Regions from separate parts of the Alicyclobacillus tolerans genome, predicted to be linked through region 2. Evidence: predicted binding sites of a transcription regulator. Region 2 holds the regulator's gene; the other holds the start of a gene.
What was found. The regulator LexA, encoded in region 2, represses DNA repair genes until DNA is damaged. The targets are predictions, from matches to a motif close to CGAACATATGTTCG.
Positions count from the first base shown of each region.

Region 1 (7,962 bases), 1.1 Mb from region 2:
CATTTTTCAAAAAACCTAATCTCGACTGGATTTCTTTGAGAATTAATCGTGCAATCGCCCATTCCTTCTCAGAGAGTCGTAGGTTTTGAAAGAAAGCCAGCGACTCAATAACCGAATCCTCTGTTACATCGGCAATATTTCGATTTCCAACGCGTACAGCAAGCGATTGGGGTTTGAGCCGTTTTCCTTTACAAGCTGGACATGGCTTCGCACTCATATAACCTTCAATAAATTCTCTTATAGACTCGGATGCAGTATCCCTATATCGACGTTCTAAATTAGGAATCACACCTTCAAACGGTATTTCAGCAGTTTTCTGCTGTCCAAATTCATTTTCATATCGAAACTGAATTCGCACACCATTTCCATATAAAATTTTTTCAACCGCTTCTTCAGGCAATTCAGCAATGGGTACCTGAGTGTCAATACCGAGTGTTTGACAGGCTGATTTCAATAATTGTGGGTAATAGTTTGAGGTCGATCCGGTCCATGGATCAATGGCGCCTTCATCAATGGATAATTGCGGATTAGGTATGACCAATGATTCATCAACTTCCATTTTAACACCTAATCCCGTACAAGCTTCGCATGCTCCAAATGGACTGTTAAAAGAAAACATGCGCGGTGCTAGTTCTTCCACACTAAATTGGCAATTAGGACATGCTAAATTTTGACTAAAAAGAATTTCTTCTTTTCCTATAACATCCACAAGTACGATTCCGCCCGCCAACCCAAGCGCGGTTTCTAAAGAATCGGCTAAACGAGAGGTTATGTCTTCACGGATAACAATACGGTCAACGACAGCTTCAATATTGTGTTTTTTGTTTTTTTCAAGCTGAATTTTCTCTTGTACATCAAGTGTTTCACCATTCACACGCACTCGCACATAACCTTGTTTACGTATTTCATCAAATATTTTTTGATGCTCTCCCTTTCGTCCACGTACAAGCGGCGCGAGAATTTGTATGCGCGTGCCTTCTGGGAGATGCATCAGATGATCTACCATCTGCTCTACAGTTTGCGATGTAATGGGAATATCACAATTGGGACAATAAGGTTGACCAATTCTTGCAAATAAAAGACGCAAGTAATCATATATTTCAGTGACCGTACCCACAGTAGAACGAGGATTGCGACTTGTCGTTTTCTGATCTATAGATATCGCAGGCGACAAACCGTCAATAGAATCAACATCAGGCTTATCCATTTGACCGAGAAATTGTCTCGCATAAGCCGATAGAGACTCAACATATCGCCGCTGTCCCTCTGCATAAATGGTGTCAAAAGCCAGAGAAGATTTCCCTGAGCCACTTAATCCCGTAATGACTACAAATTGGTCGCGTGGAATTCGCACATCAATATTCTTTAAATTGTGCGCACGCGCACCTTTTACTTCAATATATGCGCTGCTCATTGTACACCTCACATTATCCGAATAGCGGTCATGTTTAGAAAAATAAAGGAAATTGGCTTACTCTAACCAGTCAATTCAACAATTAAATCACGAAGTTCAGCGGCCCGTTCAAATTGCAATTCCTTTGCTGCTTTCCGCATTTCTTCTTCCAGTTTTTCAATTAAAGTTTTTCTCTCTTTATTCGACATTTTTTTAGCTCGTTCTGCTAAAGGAATAAAATCGTTTGCCTCTTCAGCAGAGCGTGTTGCTTCAATTACAGCACGTACAGATTTTTGTACCGTTTGCGGAGTGATACCATGTAACTCATTAAAAGCAATCTGTTTAGCTCGTCGCCGATTGGTTTCATCAATCGCAAGGCGCATTGATTCGGTAATATGATCGGCATACATAATAACTTCTCCGTGACTGTTTCGTGCAGCCCGGCCAATCGTTTGAATCAAAGAAGTAGTTGCGCGTAAAAATCCTTCTTTATCCGCATCTAATATGGCAACAAGTGAAACTTCAGGCAAATCAAGACCTTCCCTAAGCAAGTTAATACCAATCAAAACGTCAAATACTCCTAAGCGTAAATCTCTCAAAATGACCATACGTTCAATGGTTTTAATATCAGAGTGTAAATAACGAACCTTAATTCCTATCTCTTTGAGGTAGTCCGTTAAATCTTCGGACATTTTCTTCGTTAAAGTTGTGATAAGAACTCTTTCTTTGCGAGCGATTCTTCCCTGAATTTCTACAACTAAATCATCAATTTGTCCTTTTGTGGGCCTTACATGGATTAACGGATCGAGCAAGCCTGTTGGACGTATGATTTGTTCCACTCGTTTTTGTTCATGGGCTTCCTCGTAAGGACCGGGGGTTGCAGAAACATAAATAATTTGGCCAATTTTTTGTTCAAATTCCTCAAAAGTTAAAGGTCTGTTATCTGCTGCCGACGGAAGCCTAAAACCGTGCTCAATTAAAGTTAGCTTGCGAGTTCTATCTCCACCGTACATCCCTCGAATTTGCGGTAATGTGACGTGAGATTCATCAATAAAAGTAATAAAGTTATCTGGAAAATAATCTAATAGCGTATTGGGAGGTTCACCTGCCGCTCGCCCTTCTAAATGACGGGAATAGTTTTCAATACCTGTACAAAAACCAATTTCCAGCATCATTTCAATATCGTAATTTGTTCTTTGTTCCAAACGTTGGGCTTCCAGAAGCTTCCCATTGGCACGCAACTCTGTCAATCTTTCTTTGAGTTCATCACGAATTCTTGTAATAGCTGCTTCCAGACGTGGACGTGATGTAACAAAGTGAGACGCCGGGAAAATAGAGACATGCTCTCTATACCCTACCACTTCTCCAGTCAATACATCGATTTCGGTGATCCGATCTATCTCGTCTCCAAACAACTCGACACGAATGGCATGCTCGCCCCTGGAGGCTGGGAAAATTTCTACTGTGTCACCTCTAACGCGAAATGTGCCTCGCGTAAAATTCATATCATTACGCTCATACTGCATGTCTACCAATCGATGAAGGATAGAATCCCTAGAACGTGTGCTATTGACACGCAAAGACAATACATGACTTGCATATTCCTGCGGACTACCCAACCCATATATAGCCGATACACTGGCGACCACAATAACATCGTTTCTTTCTAAAATAGATGCTGTCGCCGAATGGCGCAATTTATCAATTTCATCATTAATTTTTGCATCTTTTTCTATATAGGTATCTGTCGAAGGAATATAAGCCTCCGGCTGATAATAATCATAGTAGCTGACGAAATACTCAACTGCATTTTCAGGAAAGAAGTCTTTAAATTCTGCCGCAAGTTGTGCTGCCAATGTTTTATTATGCGCTATCACTAAAGTAGGTCTATTTAATTCAGCAATAATATTTGCCATTGTAAATGTTTTTCCTGAACCAGTTACCCCAAGCAAGGTTTGATGTCTTAATAATCCTTGAACACCCTCTACCAAGCCTCTGATAGCTTCTGGTTGGTCTCCTTGCGGATGATACTGTGATACCAGTTTAAACTTTCTGTACTCACGTTCCAAAATAGTTTGACCTCCTAGCAAGAAGCCTCTTTCATTAAGAATATCACATTCTACAAAAAACAAGAACAAATGTTCGCAATTTTTAAAAATAAAAAAGGACAGCAATCTGCCATCCTCAGCATGCTCGAAGACTGAAGAAAATAGACCTAAATGATTGGTAAAGACTATCCATTTCCTGCAACACCTACTGGCTCAGCATTGATAGTACCCGGTTGAATTCCCTGCCGCAAAATAACAATATTCACACGACGATTCATTTGGCGATTCTGCGGTGTATTATTGGGGACTATTGGACGATATTGACCATATCCAATCCCTGATAGACGCTGAGGGGCTATGCCATGACTAGCCAAAAAACGAACGACACCCATGGCTCTACCTGCTGAAAGTTCCCAATTGGAAGGATAAATCGGAGTATCTATTGGTTCATTGTCTGTATATCCTTCAACAACAATTTGATTTTGCAAGGATCGAAAAAATGGAATTAACCCCAAAAGGATCTTTTGTGCCGCTGGACGAATATTGGCCGATCCGGTATCAAAAAGCACAACATCTTTAAGAGTTATCTGCACACCTCTTTGTTGGTTTTGGAGTGATACATTACCACTTAAATTGTGTGATTGAATATATGACTGCAATATGGCATAGAGATGATTGAGCTTACTGTCATTCTGCTTTTGCATGGATGACACTTTTTGCTGATCACCCGTATTGGTTGGATTCGCTGCCGAAATTAAAGCTGTTGTTCCTGTATTATTCAATGGTATCTGATCGGATTTATGTAATGCAGCTGCTAACGATTGTGATAAAGATTCAAATTTAATATGATTAATAGAAGACATTGCGTACATAATCACAAAAAATATCATGAGTAATGTAATTAAATCTGAATATGTTATTAACCAGCGTTCATGATTTTGTGGTGGTTCAGGCTTGCGCCGTCTCGGCATTGACCTCACCCGTCTTTCCCTTCGAAGATTCTATACGGTCAGCAGGTGGTAAAAACGCTTTTAGTTTTTGGCCAAGTATTGTTGGATTTTCTCCAGCCTGTATCGATAAAACTCCTTCCATCATAATTTCTCTAAGTAAAATTTCATCCTCGTTTCTATGCTTCAATTTATTAGCGATAGGCAGCCAAAAAACGTTAGCACTTGCAACACCATATAACGTAGCTGTAAAGGCTGTAGCAATTTGTGGGCCAAGCTTTGAAACATCTTGTAGACTCCCAAGCACATGAATTAGACCCATAACCGTACCAATAATACCCATTGTAGGTGCAAAACCGCCAGCAGCCTCAAACATCTTAGCTCCTATTTCATGGCGTTGTTCAACATAAGAGAGTTCTGTCTCCATCATATTTTTAACCAATTCGGGATCGACACCATCTACTACCAATCTGATGCCATCTCGCAAGAATTGATCAGGAAAACTTTCAACTCTATCTTCCAGTGCAAGAATACCTTCTCTTCTTGCAATTGTCGCTAAATTAACCAGTTGTTCAATCACATCAAGGTAATCAATTTTTTTTGAAAGAAAAGCGATTTTCAGATATTTTCCTATACGTAGAAAAGTTTTTAATGAAGAAGAGGTTAATGTTGCCCCTAATGTACCTCCAAAAACAATCAATGCTGCATTCGGCTGGAGAAGAGCTGTAAATGAGCCTCCATCGAGCATAAATCCTCCCACTAACCCAACTACAGCAATAATAATTCCCGCAAGCGTTGCGATATCCAATTGATTTACCTCCCCATATCCCTATCTTAATAGGATGTACGGACAATTTCTTCCGATTTGTCCTTTTGATGATCTGTAATATCGATAATTTTTTTTCTTTTGCTAAATAAACTCATAAACAAACCAAAAGCTCTTTTTTCTTCTGTGACGTTTATATCTTCTTCCGATAAAATTAACAAGCCTAATTGATGACGTTCTCCACTATATATGGGTTTGCCAATCATCCTTACTTCTCCTTGAATATCTACTATCTGAAATTTAACATAAGCTGGATTAGCATCAATTGCAAAATGTAATTCATATTCATTGCGTACGGGCATTTGATTCACTTGTAAAATCGTCTCACCAGTAGCCAACCCTATCTCCCTTGCTAATGATCCGCGCAGAGTATGAAGGATACGAGTTCCAGAAGAAATCGGTGTTATAATCGCATCACGTCTTTTTTCTTTATAACGGAAATGAAAGAACAACCCCTCCATACTCAGGAAAATAATTGCAGCTGAAATAGGTATCATAAAATCTTTGTGAACTGCGACACTCATATAGACAGCGAATCCAGCGACAATGAATTGTATAAAAGAAAGTAGGATATTCAATTTTTTAAATTGAGAAGGGGGAGTTGAACCCGCACGATACGATTGCCCAATCAAGAAGGGTATTCCTAAAACACCAACTGACAGTGTATTTTTTAACAAATAAAAAGGGGCCGTCTTCTCATTAAGATTCCAAATCAAACCAGGAGTCCAAATCGCGATAGGTATCATTGATGATACCTGCAGAAAAAAACCACCGATGGATCTTCCGCGCTTACCTCGCAATATTGTTGGACTTACTTCTTCAGAGCCTGTCCAAAGAAATAAAATAATTTGTGATAAAGCTAATGCTGAGACAATGATCATCCATGACGAACTTTGAAAATCCAATAATGGCTTCATCCAACCACGAAGAGTTAGATTGGGAATATTTTTTAAAATCCAAGTGAGTATCATCAACAAGGTTATACTACTAATTGAATTCATCCATCTTAATTGAGCTATAGAGAATAACATTGAACAAGCAATAAACCAAAATAATTCTCCTTGGGTGACTGAACAACCCAAATACAGAAGTGCTGCTGTGATGATGACACCCATCGCGATAGACTTGAGTTGCCTTACTAATAAGGGTTTCCCTATTCTTGTTATTCGTATGCCAAATAATTGACGCTCAGTTTGTACCTGTCGATAATTCTCCCAGAAAATTAAGAACAATGCTATATAGAGAAGGGGATTAAGGCATATATACTTAAGAACTTCTAATATGGATTCGCCCACTGATAAGATCTGTGTCGAACTCATCAGCTCCCCTCCTTTACATTAAATTACTCGATAAAATGAATCTACTGAAAACTACTTTTATATACGTAAAAATTTACGAACAGACATAAATCCGCCCCAAAACCCGAGTACGAAACCTAATACAAGAAGTGCTACCGTTACTTTAATGACAAACCAGTTTACAGAGATTAACGGAAAATGAATCCCATAAAAGTAACCTCCAGAAATCTGATATAGATATTGGTATAGAAAATCTAATGCAACAGCTGGAACTGCTCCTCCAAATATACCAATGAGTGTAGATTCAACTAAAAAAGGCATCCTTATAAAACCATTAGTTGCACCTACAAGCCGCATAATTTCAATTTCTCTTCGCCGCGAAAATATTGCAATACGAATTGTATTAGATATTAAAAATACAGCTGTTAAAAACATGGCAAGCAATAAAACAGCACCTATATTGCGTACTATATCCAAAACTCGAAAAAGCGGTCGGACATATTCCGCACCATCATTGACTGAGGCAATTTGTGGGATTGTTTTTAGGTTATTGGCTACTTGTAAGGTGTCTCTTGGATTATCCGCCTTTACAATTAAGGTAACAGGGAGCGGATTGGTCCCTAACCCCTTGAGTAAGTCTCCATACTGAGGACCAAGCTCTGTTTCAAGCTGCTTCAAGCCTTGTTGCTTAGTTTCTAGAACCACTGATTTTACACCAGGTATATTTTCAACTTGCATTTCGATTTTTTGACCTTCAGCATTTGATAAATTCTGCTGTAAATATGCACTGACTTCTAATTGATTGGCAACATATTTTGACATTTGTTGGACATTGAGTGCAACCAACAACGAAACTCCTACGATTGCCAATGTCACAACAACAGCACTGAATGCAGCAAAAGACATCCAGCCATTTCGAATTAAATTCTTTGCACCTTCTTTAAAATGTCTAGACAACGAATTAATTATCATAACCATACATTCCTTTACTTTCATCACGAACAATTTTTCCATTTTCAATTGCAATGACTCTTTTTCGGATGGTATTTACAATATCCTTATTGTGAGTAGCCATGACAATTGTAGTACCTCGATCGTTAATACGTTGAAAAAGTTTCATTATGCCCCAGGAGTTTTCAGGATCAAGATTGCCTGTTGGTTCATCAGCTATGATAACGGATGGATTATTGACCAACGCTCGAGCAACAGCCACTCTTTGCTGTTCACCACCAGACAATTGATTAGGTAATACATCCAATTTGTCTCCTAATCCTACCAATTCCATCACTTCTTTTACTCTTTTGCGAATATGACGATGAGGGGTTGAAATAACCTCCAAAGCATATGCTACATTTTCACCTGCAGTTAATCTTGGAAGCAATTTAAAATCTTGAAACACTACCCCAATACTTCGTCTCAAATATGGGATTTTTCGATTTTTTAAGCGTTC
Region 1 is NZ_JBMGNK010000002.1:695,074-703,035, reverse strand. It holds gene uvrA (excinuclease ABC subunit UvrA) at 1-1,414, opposite strand, end outside; gene uvrB (excinuclease ABC subunit UvrB) at 1,477-3,462, opposite strand; gene ACOJUR_RS03620 (flagellar motor protein MotB) at 3,627-4,412, opposite strand; gene ACOJUR_RS03615 (flagellar motor protein) at 4,390-5,196, opposite strand; gene ACOJUR_RS03610 (hypothetical protein) at 5,223-6,533, opposite strand; gene ftsX (permease-like cell division protein FtsX) at 6,591-7,508, opposite strand; gene ftsE (cell division ATP-binding protein FtsE) at 7,474-7,962, opposite strand, start outside.
Region 1: uvrB (excinuclease ABC subunit UvrB) is a predicted target of LexA. The motif match lies at 3,525-3,538, and genes of this name have one in related genera.

Region 2 (7,962 bases):
CTTTATCATGATCGCGAATCGCCTTGGCAAGTAGTCCTTTCTGGTGTGGATGATGCTCATATTCTATGACTAACTTCCATGCGTCTTCATTTAATTTCAATACATTCAGACGTTTTTTTTCTAAACGTTTTAACTCTGCATTTTTCTGGGTTGTGGATAATGTCATTTTGGGAAGATTGCCTTTTTGTTGGACAAGATTTTGTTCAGACGCATAAAGTGCTGAAATTTGTGCACTGATATCTTGAATTGTAGCAAGAAGTTGCGCAGCATTTCCTGACGGGACATTCTCTGTGTTCACTTGGCTAAGTAATTGGGTTTCTATATTTTGATTTTCTTGGTATTTTTGTGCAAACGATGCATTCGATGTATCTGCAAACACCATTGAACTTGCCATTGACATGGTCACGAGTAAAGTGCCCAAACTGAGCATAAACTTGGTTCTTTTTTTCATTTTGATTCCTCCTATACAGGTGTAAGATAGAAAACATGTAAAATTCATTTCTTGTATCAAAAGATAGACAATCCATATGTCAACTGTATGTCAATCAGCTCACTCCAAAATTATTTTTCTATTACTCGCAAATATAAAGCGGAAAACGCAAAGTAAATATAGTACCAACACCAACCGTCGATTGAACCTCAATAGTTCCTTGCATTTTTTCGACTAAATATTTAACAATCGTCAAACCTAAACCAGTTCTCGCAACTGAAGAAGTTCGTGAAACAGACCCAGTAAAAAATCGCTCCCAAATGTGATCAAGCATCTCTTCAGGAATACCTTCCCCCGAATCTGAAATGCAAACTTGCAATTTTTCGTTTTCTATAGAATTGATGATTTCAATTTTGCCTTGTGAAGTGTGACGTATGGCATTATCCAATAAATTAAAGAGGATTTGTGTTAGCCGTTCAGGATCCCCCCAAATTTCAATATCCTCAGGAGTTTCAACCATGCGAAACTCAAGATTTTTTTGTTCAATACGCGCACGGATTCGATGAATAACATCCTCAACAAGAGGTGTCCAGGAAACTGCATGACAATTTAAAGTTAAATGACCTGTCTCAATTGCAGACAAATCTAACATACTATTTAAAATATTATTGAGTCGATTTAATTCTTTATAAATAATTTCAAGATATTTTCTTTGATCAGTAGCTGGAATAACACCTTCTAATATGCCTTGAACAAATCCGCGAACTGAGGTTAGCGGAGTTCTAATTTCATGCGAAACATTGGCGATGAGATCTTTACGCATTTCTTCTAATTTTGATAGTTTTACTGCCATTTGATTAAAAGTTATGGCTAGCTGCCCTACTTCATCATTTCCTTGCACGGGAACTCTTTGATTAAAATTTCCCTGACCAATAAATTGAACAGCTTGTGTAATTTTCAATAGCGGATGGGAAAATTTTCTTGAAAAATAATACAGAATACCTATCGTTATTATTAAAATAGGTATAGCAATGAGAACAATAATTTGGGTCACTTGATTGGCTTGAAGACTTTGAATGGGCGTATGCAGGAATAAGGCTCCTATAATAACTCCCTGTTCTCGAATAGGCAGCCCTATGGTGAACATGGACTCTCGATTCACTTTACTAAAAGGACCTACAATCTGTATGATTTGTCCATTGACTACTTTTTTAACCGCAGATGTGTTGTAAATATCACGATTCCGAATCAGTTGGCGAGATAATTGCTGAATTTTTCTTAAATCATTGCCTTGATTCAAAAGAAGCAAATTAATGGTTACATCATCTCGTTGTTTCAATCTGGCCAATTGTTTTTTGAATCGTAAATTTGATTGTGGTATCTGATTTGCCCTTTCAATTTCAGGCAGAAGAATCTCAGCATCACGATGAAGTACAACAAAACGTTGTTCGACAAGGTAATGACGAATCTCCATATTGATAACAAAAGATAACAATGTAAAAGCAAGGAAAATAACACTCATGTATACAACAAGAATTCTACGAAACATAGAAGTCAGCATTACTTGTCCCCCACCTCAAATTTGTAACCAATACCACGTACTGTAGAAATTTGATAATGAGGATTGCTAGGAATTTTTTTGCGAAGACGTTTTACAAGTACATCAACTGCACGATCTTCACCTAAAAAATCGATACCCCAAACTAAAGCGATTAATTGTTGCCTGGTTAATACTTGATTGGGATGTTGAGTCAAAATAGATATAAGTTGATACTCTCGTGGACTGAGTTCTAGTTTTTTATCTTTGATATAAACTTCATGTGCTTGGTTATCGATCTTAAAATCATGGTAACGTACTGTGCTTAACTGTGTTTGCATTTGTGACAAATAAGAGCGACGAAGTAAAGAAACCACTCTAGCCGTCAGTTCATTGGGATCAAAAGGCTTAACAATATAATCATCTGCCCCCAACTTGAAACCTTCTAATTTGTCAGACATTTCCCCTCTTGCCGTGACCATTAAAACAGGGACAGGATGATTCTTCTGTATGATTTGGCATAATTCCCAACCATCCATTTCCGGCATCATCAAATCCAATACCACAATGTGGATAGTCTCTGTTTGTAATTTCGAAAGTGCTGAATTTCCATTATGAGCTGTACTGACTTGAAATCCTTGATTCTGCAAGTACATCCGGATTAGATCGATAATATTCGGATCATCATCAACAACCAATACTCTAAAATCATTTGCGCAAAAGGTTTTCATCCACATATCCCTCAATTATTGACAGCCTAAAAATTTAATTTTTTATTCTGCATCACAGAGACTTGCTCCTCTTTTGAATTAGATATCTACTTTGATAAGCATTAGAAAGATAAACAAAAAAACGCCGCAAGTTTTCGAAGTGTCCACTTCGGCGTTGAGAAATTTTCTATAATTTATTTTAGATACGAATCTGATGTCTTCATGCTTGTTTTTGTGTTGAAACAGTAGAATTGCTCATTTGTCCAGAACGATGAGGACGTAACAGAACCAAGCTACATATAAATGCGATGGCATAGAATAAAATAAAGAATTGAAAACCTTTATCCGTTGAATTTACCAGGGCGCTTTTGATATTTGTACTTAAAACGCCTGCCGTGCCAAGAAACGCTTGCGACGCAACAGAGGGTGGCACACTGACCTCTGCAACAACTAACGCCAATGTCAGTGACAATGACATCCCAACATTTCGAAACGTATAAAACATACCTGAAGCAGCACCGGTCTGTTCCCGAGGCGCAGATGAAAGCACGGCCTTTGTAAGCGCCGGCCACCCTAGACCATTAGCAGTAGACATCAAAAGTTGTGGAAGAATGATTGCCATTACACTCAATTGCGGGCCTAGACTGCCTAGGAAATACACTCCAAGCCCCAAAAAGAACACCCCTACAAGCACCAACCGTGCCGGCCCAAAACGATCAGCCGCTGCCCCACCTAATGGTCCCATCACAAGCTGAGGTGCGGATAACGGAATCAACAATAAACCTGCTGACAAGGGACTTAAACGCAACGCACCCTGCAAATACAACGTTAACAGAAACGTTGTTGCAAAGTAACCAATCGAGTAACTGAATGTAACGCCAAGTCCTGCTGAGTAATGACGATGTTTGACTAGCGAGAGATTAAATAGAGGCGCTTTCACACGTAATTCTATCCAAACAAACAATATGAAAAGTACCAGCGTCAAAACAAATAACCCAAGAGTGCGCAGCGATAACCAACCCCAGGACTGTCCTTCGGAAAGTGACACAAGCAATCCTACAAGCCCTAGACCAAACGTGATCATACCAAGCCAATCTGATTTGACCTGTTGCTTAGGTGACACATCCGCACGAAGTACGATCATAGCGGCAATCATGCCTATGATGGCAAATGGAATGGTTACAAAAAAAATAGAGCGCCAGCCAAAAGCGTTTATCAGCGCGCCACCTGCAACAGGTCCTACGATAGAGCCTATTACCCAAGAAGTGGAATTAATCCCCAACGCCTTACCAAGTTCATTAGCAGGAAACGCTTTAACAATGATGGGTGTGGCAGTGGCTAGAGCTAATGCAGCTCCTGTTCCCTGAATAAAACGATATACAATGAGTGCACTTCCAGAATTCGCAATACCACATAAAAACGTGGCTACTGTGAAAATTGCAAGACCAGCTATAAATATTTTTTTAGTACCTATGAGGTCCGACCATCTACCTGCAGGAAGAAGAAAAACCGTACTGGTGATAATGTACGACGTAATCGTCCAAAGTCCAGTTACAACTGAAATATGGAGACCAGACATAAGCCGGGGCAAACCAATAACGACAATTGTGGCATCCACATTCGTTATAAACGAAACTAAAGTAACAGCTGCAAGTATAGACCACTTCAATCTTATATCTGATTGCGCCACAAAACACCATCCTTTCAAATGGAAAGACATTTACTTATAGTAACTTGAGCGGTCTAGGTTTGACAATAGATGATTTGTACATGGCTATGGCCTTGAAAATGTCATTTAAAATTCTTACATGATTGAATAAAACGCCAAAATATTTTTGATTTTCAACACAATCCAACAAACCGGAACATATGTTTGCATCCAAAGAATATTATGCTATGCTTAGGATTAGAATGTACGCATGAATGGAGTTTTGTGGCGATGGATATTAGCAAACGTCAGAAAGAAATACTTGATTTTATAGAAAAATGTATAGCAGAAAATGGATATCCGCCATCCGTTCGAGAAATCGGAGAGGCAGTAGGACTCGCTTCTAGTTCAACCGTCCACGGTCATTTAGAACGGTTAAGCCAAAAAGGATATCTACGAAGAGATCCAACTAAACCTCGTGCAATCGAATTATTAAAGAAGCATACTCAAATCGCGAAAAAAACTTCAACAAATTGGGAATCGTCTTCTGCAATTTACTATGCTCCCATTATTGGAAAAGTAACCGCTGGTAAACCCATCACAGCTGTAGAGCATATAGAGGGTTATTTCCCTTTGCCAGATACGTATCATTCTCCTGAACAAATTTTTTTACTTAAGGTTCAAGGTGACAGCATGATTGAAGCTGGTATTATGGATGGAGACTTACTTTTTATTCGCCAACAGTCAACTGCTCAAAACGGTGATATTGTCGTAGCAATTACGGATGATGAAGAAGCAACTGTAAAAAGATTTTTTAGAGAAATGAACAGAATTCGACTTCAACCAGAAAACTCTTCGCTACAACCCCTTTATTTCAATCATGTAAATATTTTAGGAAAAGTAATTGGGTTATATCGTTCTTTTTCATGACTTTATATTTTATGAACAATAAAATATAAACTACGATTTACTTCTACATCATATAGAAAAGTCACTTATTCGATTAAAAATCAAGATAACTTTTTTGATATTCGACTGTTTGATTTATACGATTTTTCAGAAAGAGTACTGAAGCAAGTTTAGAACTTTATATAAAGTATTTTCATAACTCATAAACATGAATGAATAAAAGTCTGAAAACCGTTTAAAATCACATCATAGAATGGGCAGCAAATTTATAAAACTAGGACAGCATGCTGCCCATATCCCACATACAAAAGTTAGCCCAATAAGCCAGATGTCTGACTCAACGCACTTCCCAGCTGATTGACTGGATTGGAGCTACTTCCTGAGGAACTCAGACTACTACTCAACTGGTTTGCTCCCTGACTTAATGCACTTCCCAGCGAGTTCCCCAGTTGTTGAGACCCTTGGCCTAAAGCATTTGTCAAAGAGCTTGTTAGATTAGAAAGTGTACTTTGTACACTTGAAAGTGGATTAGCGACTCCAGGTATTGATTTCATATTCCATACTAGAACATTCCCGGTTGTATCACCATGTATCCATAAGTCCAGAAAAACCTTGTTTTATCAGGGTTTTCTGGACTTTTTATGTTCAGAGGTTTTGCTCAGTTTGGAACAAATTCGTTACTTTTTCGTTACTCATTCGTTACCGTGATCTCGTTCATACACTTCATAGTTGTGCAGCTGTTCCTTCATCTCTGTGATCCACGATGCGTCCAGCCGACTCCCTTTTCTCGACTCATCACCTAACCCAAAGTACGTCTGCACCGTCCACGGCGGCAAATAGACGTCTTCTGCATCGATACGGATATACTGATCACTTGCGCTTCCATTGGAATTCGGTGAAAAATCACCACAGGTTTGCCCATACTCAGCATCCGCGCCCGTCCATTGCCGTTGTGCCTGACAAATCGTTCTTCCCTGTTCTTCCACAAGAAAACGGCACGCCCTACAATCTCCGCAAGTTCGTTTACGTATGTCAGCATTAGCTCTCAGAATATAGGCATCCTTGCGTTCCATGAGCCGCAAGGCACCGTTTTGAAGCAAAGACTGGATGAGCGTTCGTTCCGTGAGAATGTTCCACTCTACAGGCGGCTCATCCGAAAACTCCATCTCTTCCCATTCTTCCTGTTCCTCTTCACTTGCCCACGGCGGGGGAACCGTATTGTCGTGAATCACCGCAGGCCCGTATAAAATCTGCGAACGCTGCCCCCACATTGTACAGTTTTGATGCAAAGGTTTCACAATATGGTAGCGAAAAAAGAATTGCGTGTCTTCTCTTTCATCTCCTGAATACACTGCGCCATACAACCAGGAAATCAGCCCCGTAATGGAATGACACTCCACAGGCGGCTCCTCGCCAAACTGGGCAATCAGTTCCCAGTCCGCCGGTCTACCCTCTTCCAGCGGCCTAAAAAAATGCTTCTGCCAACGGTTGAATCTCTCTTCCACAGGTATCGTCAATCTCATCCGCCTCCGTTTCTATGCAACGAATATTACGCAATATCTGAAATATCGCGGATACGGCTTCTTCCGGTGCACTTCTCATCAACAGGTACAAGTAGTGCGGGTGTGGGCGAACGTCCCAAAGATACGGCTGCACAAGTTCATATGTGAACGCCCGCACTATTCCCCCGTCTTCCGTGACCACCTGCACAGGAATCCGTCGATAAAACCACGGCGCTCCCTCTCGGCGATCCAGGCGCTTTTGCATCGCTGGCGTGACTTCCCACAGCACACCGTAAACTTTTTCTTTAGGTTTTCGTTCAATGTTGGCGATGCCACCCTTGCGACTTGCCGAATAGCCATTGAAGCGAAGCCGATAACCGCTCAAAACTCCTAGTCCGTACCTGGAAGCGCCAGGACAGGTCCGTGCAAAATCCGTTTCATCCATGCAACTGCCATACGCAAAGTACAACATATGATCCACCTCCCATTCTCATATATTCCATTGTCTGGAATTTATGATACAGGATATGGAAATCATTGTCAAGCCCTTCCGCGTACCCATAATTGGGTCGCCAAGAGACGCAAACGATCCGAACCTAGCGTATCAAGATACTGACGAAATCTCTTTTCTCTATCCTCAGAAAGGGTGTTCATCTCCGGTCCTGTATCATGGGCAAAGAGTTTAGGCAAGCGCTCTGCACCAGGCATGTGTTTTCTCAGATAGGCCGATTGCAGAATGGTGGCGTGCGCCAATTGGATTTGACGCTGTAAAATGACGGGATCATGCGTGGAATTGGGATAGCGAAACTCTACGGTGGGCACACCGGCATGGGCTTGCTTATGCGTACTGATCATGTAATAACGATCCCCGATTCGATTTCGGTATTCGCCAATGATTTTTTTGGAGGCTTCCACAGCCGTATCGGTACGGCGCAATCTTTGCAAGTGAGGCAAGTGGAGCGGTCGAGTGTAGTTTATCCCACGATGATTGGCAGGCCTGCCTTCCGAGTGCCGCGCCGCACCCATCTGATAGTAGCAGCTTTGAAATCCTGCAACCGTTCGCGCCAAACGCTGCCAGCGATATCCGCGATCATCCAACTTATCGTTTCCAATATGAATATGCAGACCAGTATGGTTCGTTTGGCGAAGTGCCCCGGACTCATGGAGGATTTGCATCATGGTTCCGATCTTTCTCCAGTTTTCCGGCGTATCCCGAAGTACGGGGG
Region 2 is NZ_JBMGNK010000002.1:1,783,002-1,790,963, reverse strand. It holds gene ACOJUR_RS08935 (hypothetical protein) at 1-451, opposite strand, end outside; gene ACOJUR_RS08930 (sensor histidine kinase) at 573-1,991, opposite strand; gene ACOJUR_RS08925 (response regulator transcription factor) at 1,991-2,698, opposite strand; gene ACOJUR_RS08920 (DHA2 family efflux MFS transporter permease subunit) at 2,898-4,367, opposite strand; gene lexA (transcriptional repressor LexA) at 4,617-5,255, shown strand; gene ACOJUR_RS08910 (hypothetical protein) at 5,927-6,751, opposite strand; gene ACOJUR_RS08905 (gamma-glutamylcyclotransferase family protein) at 6,699-7,208, opposite strand; gene ACOJUR_RS08900 (amidoligase family protein) at 7,277-7,962, opposite strand, start outside.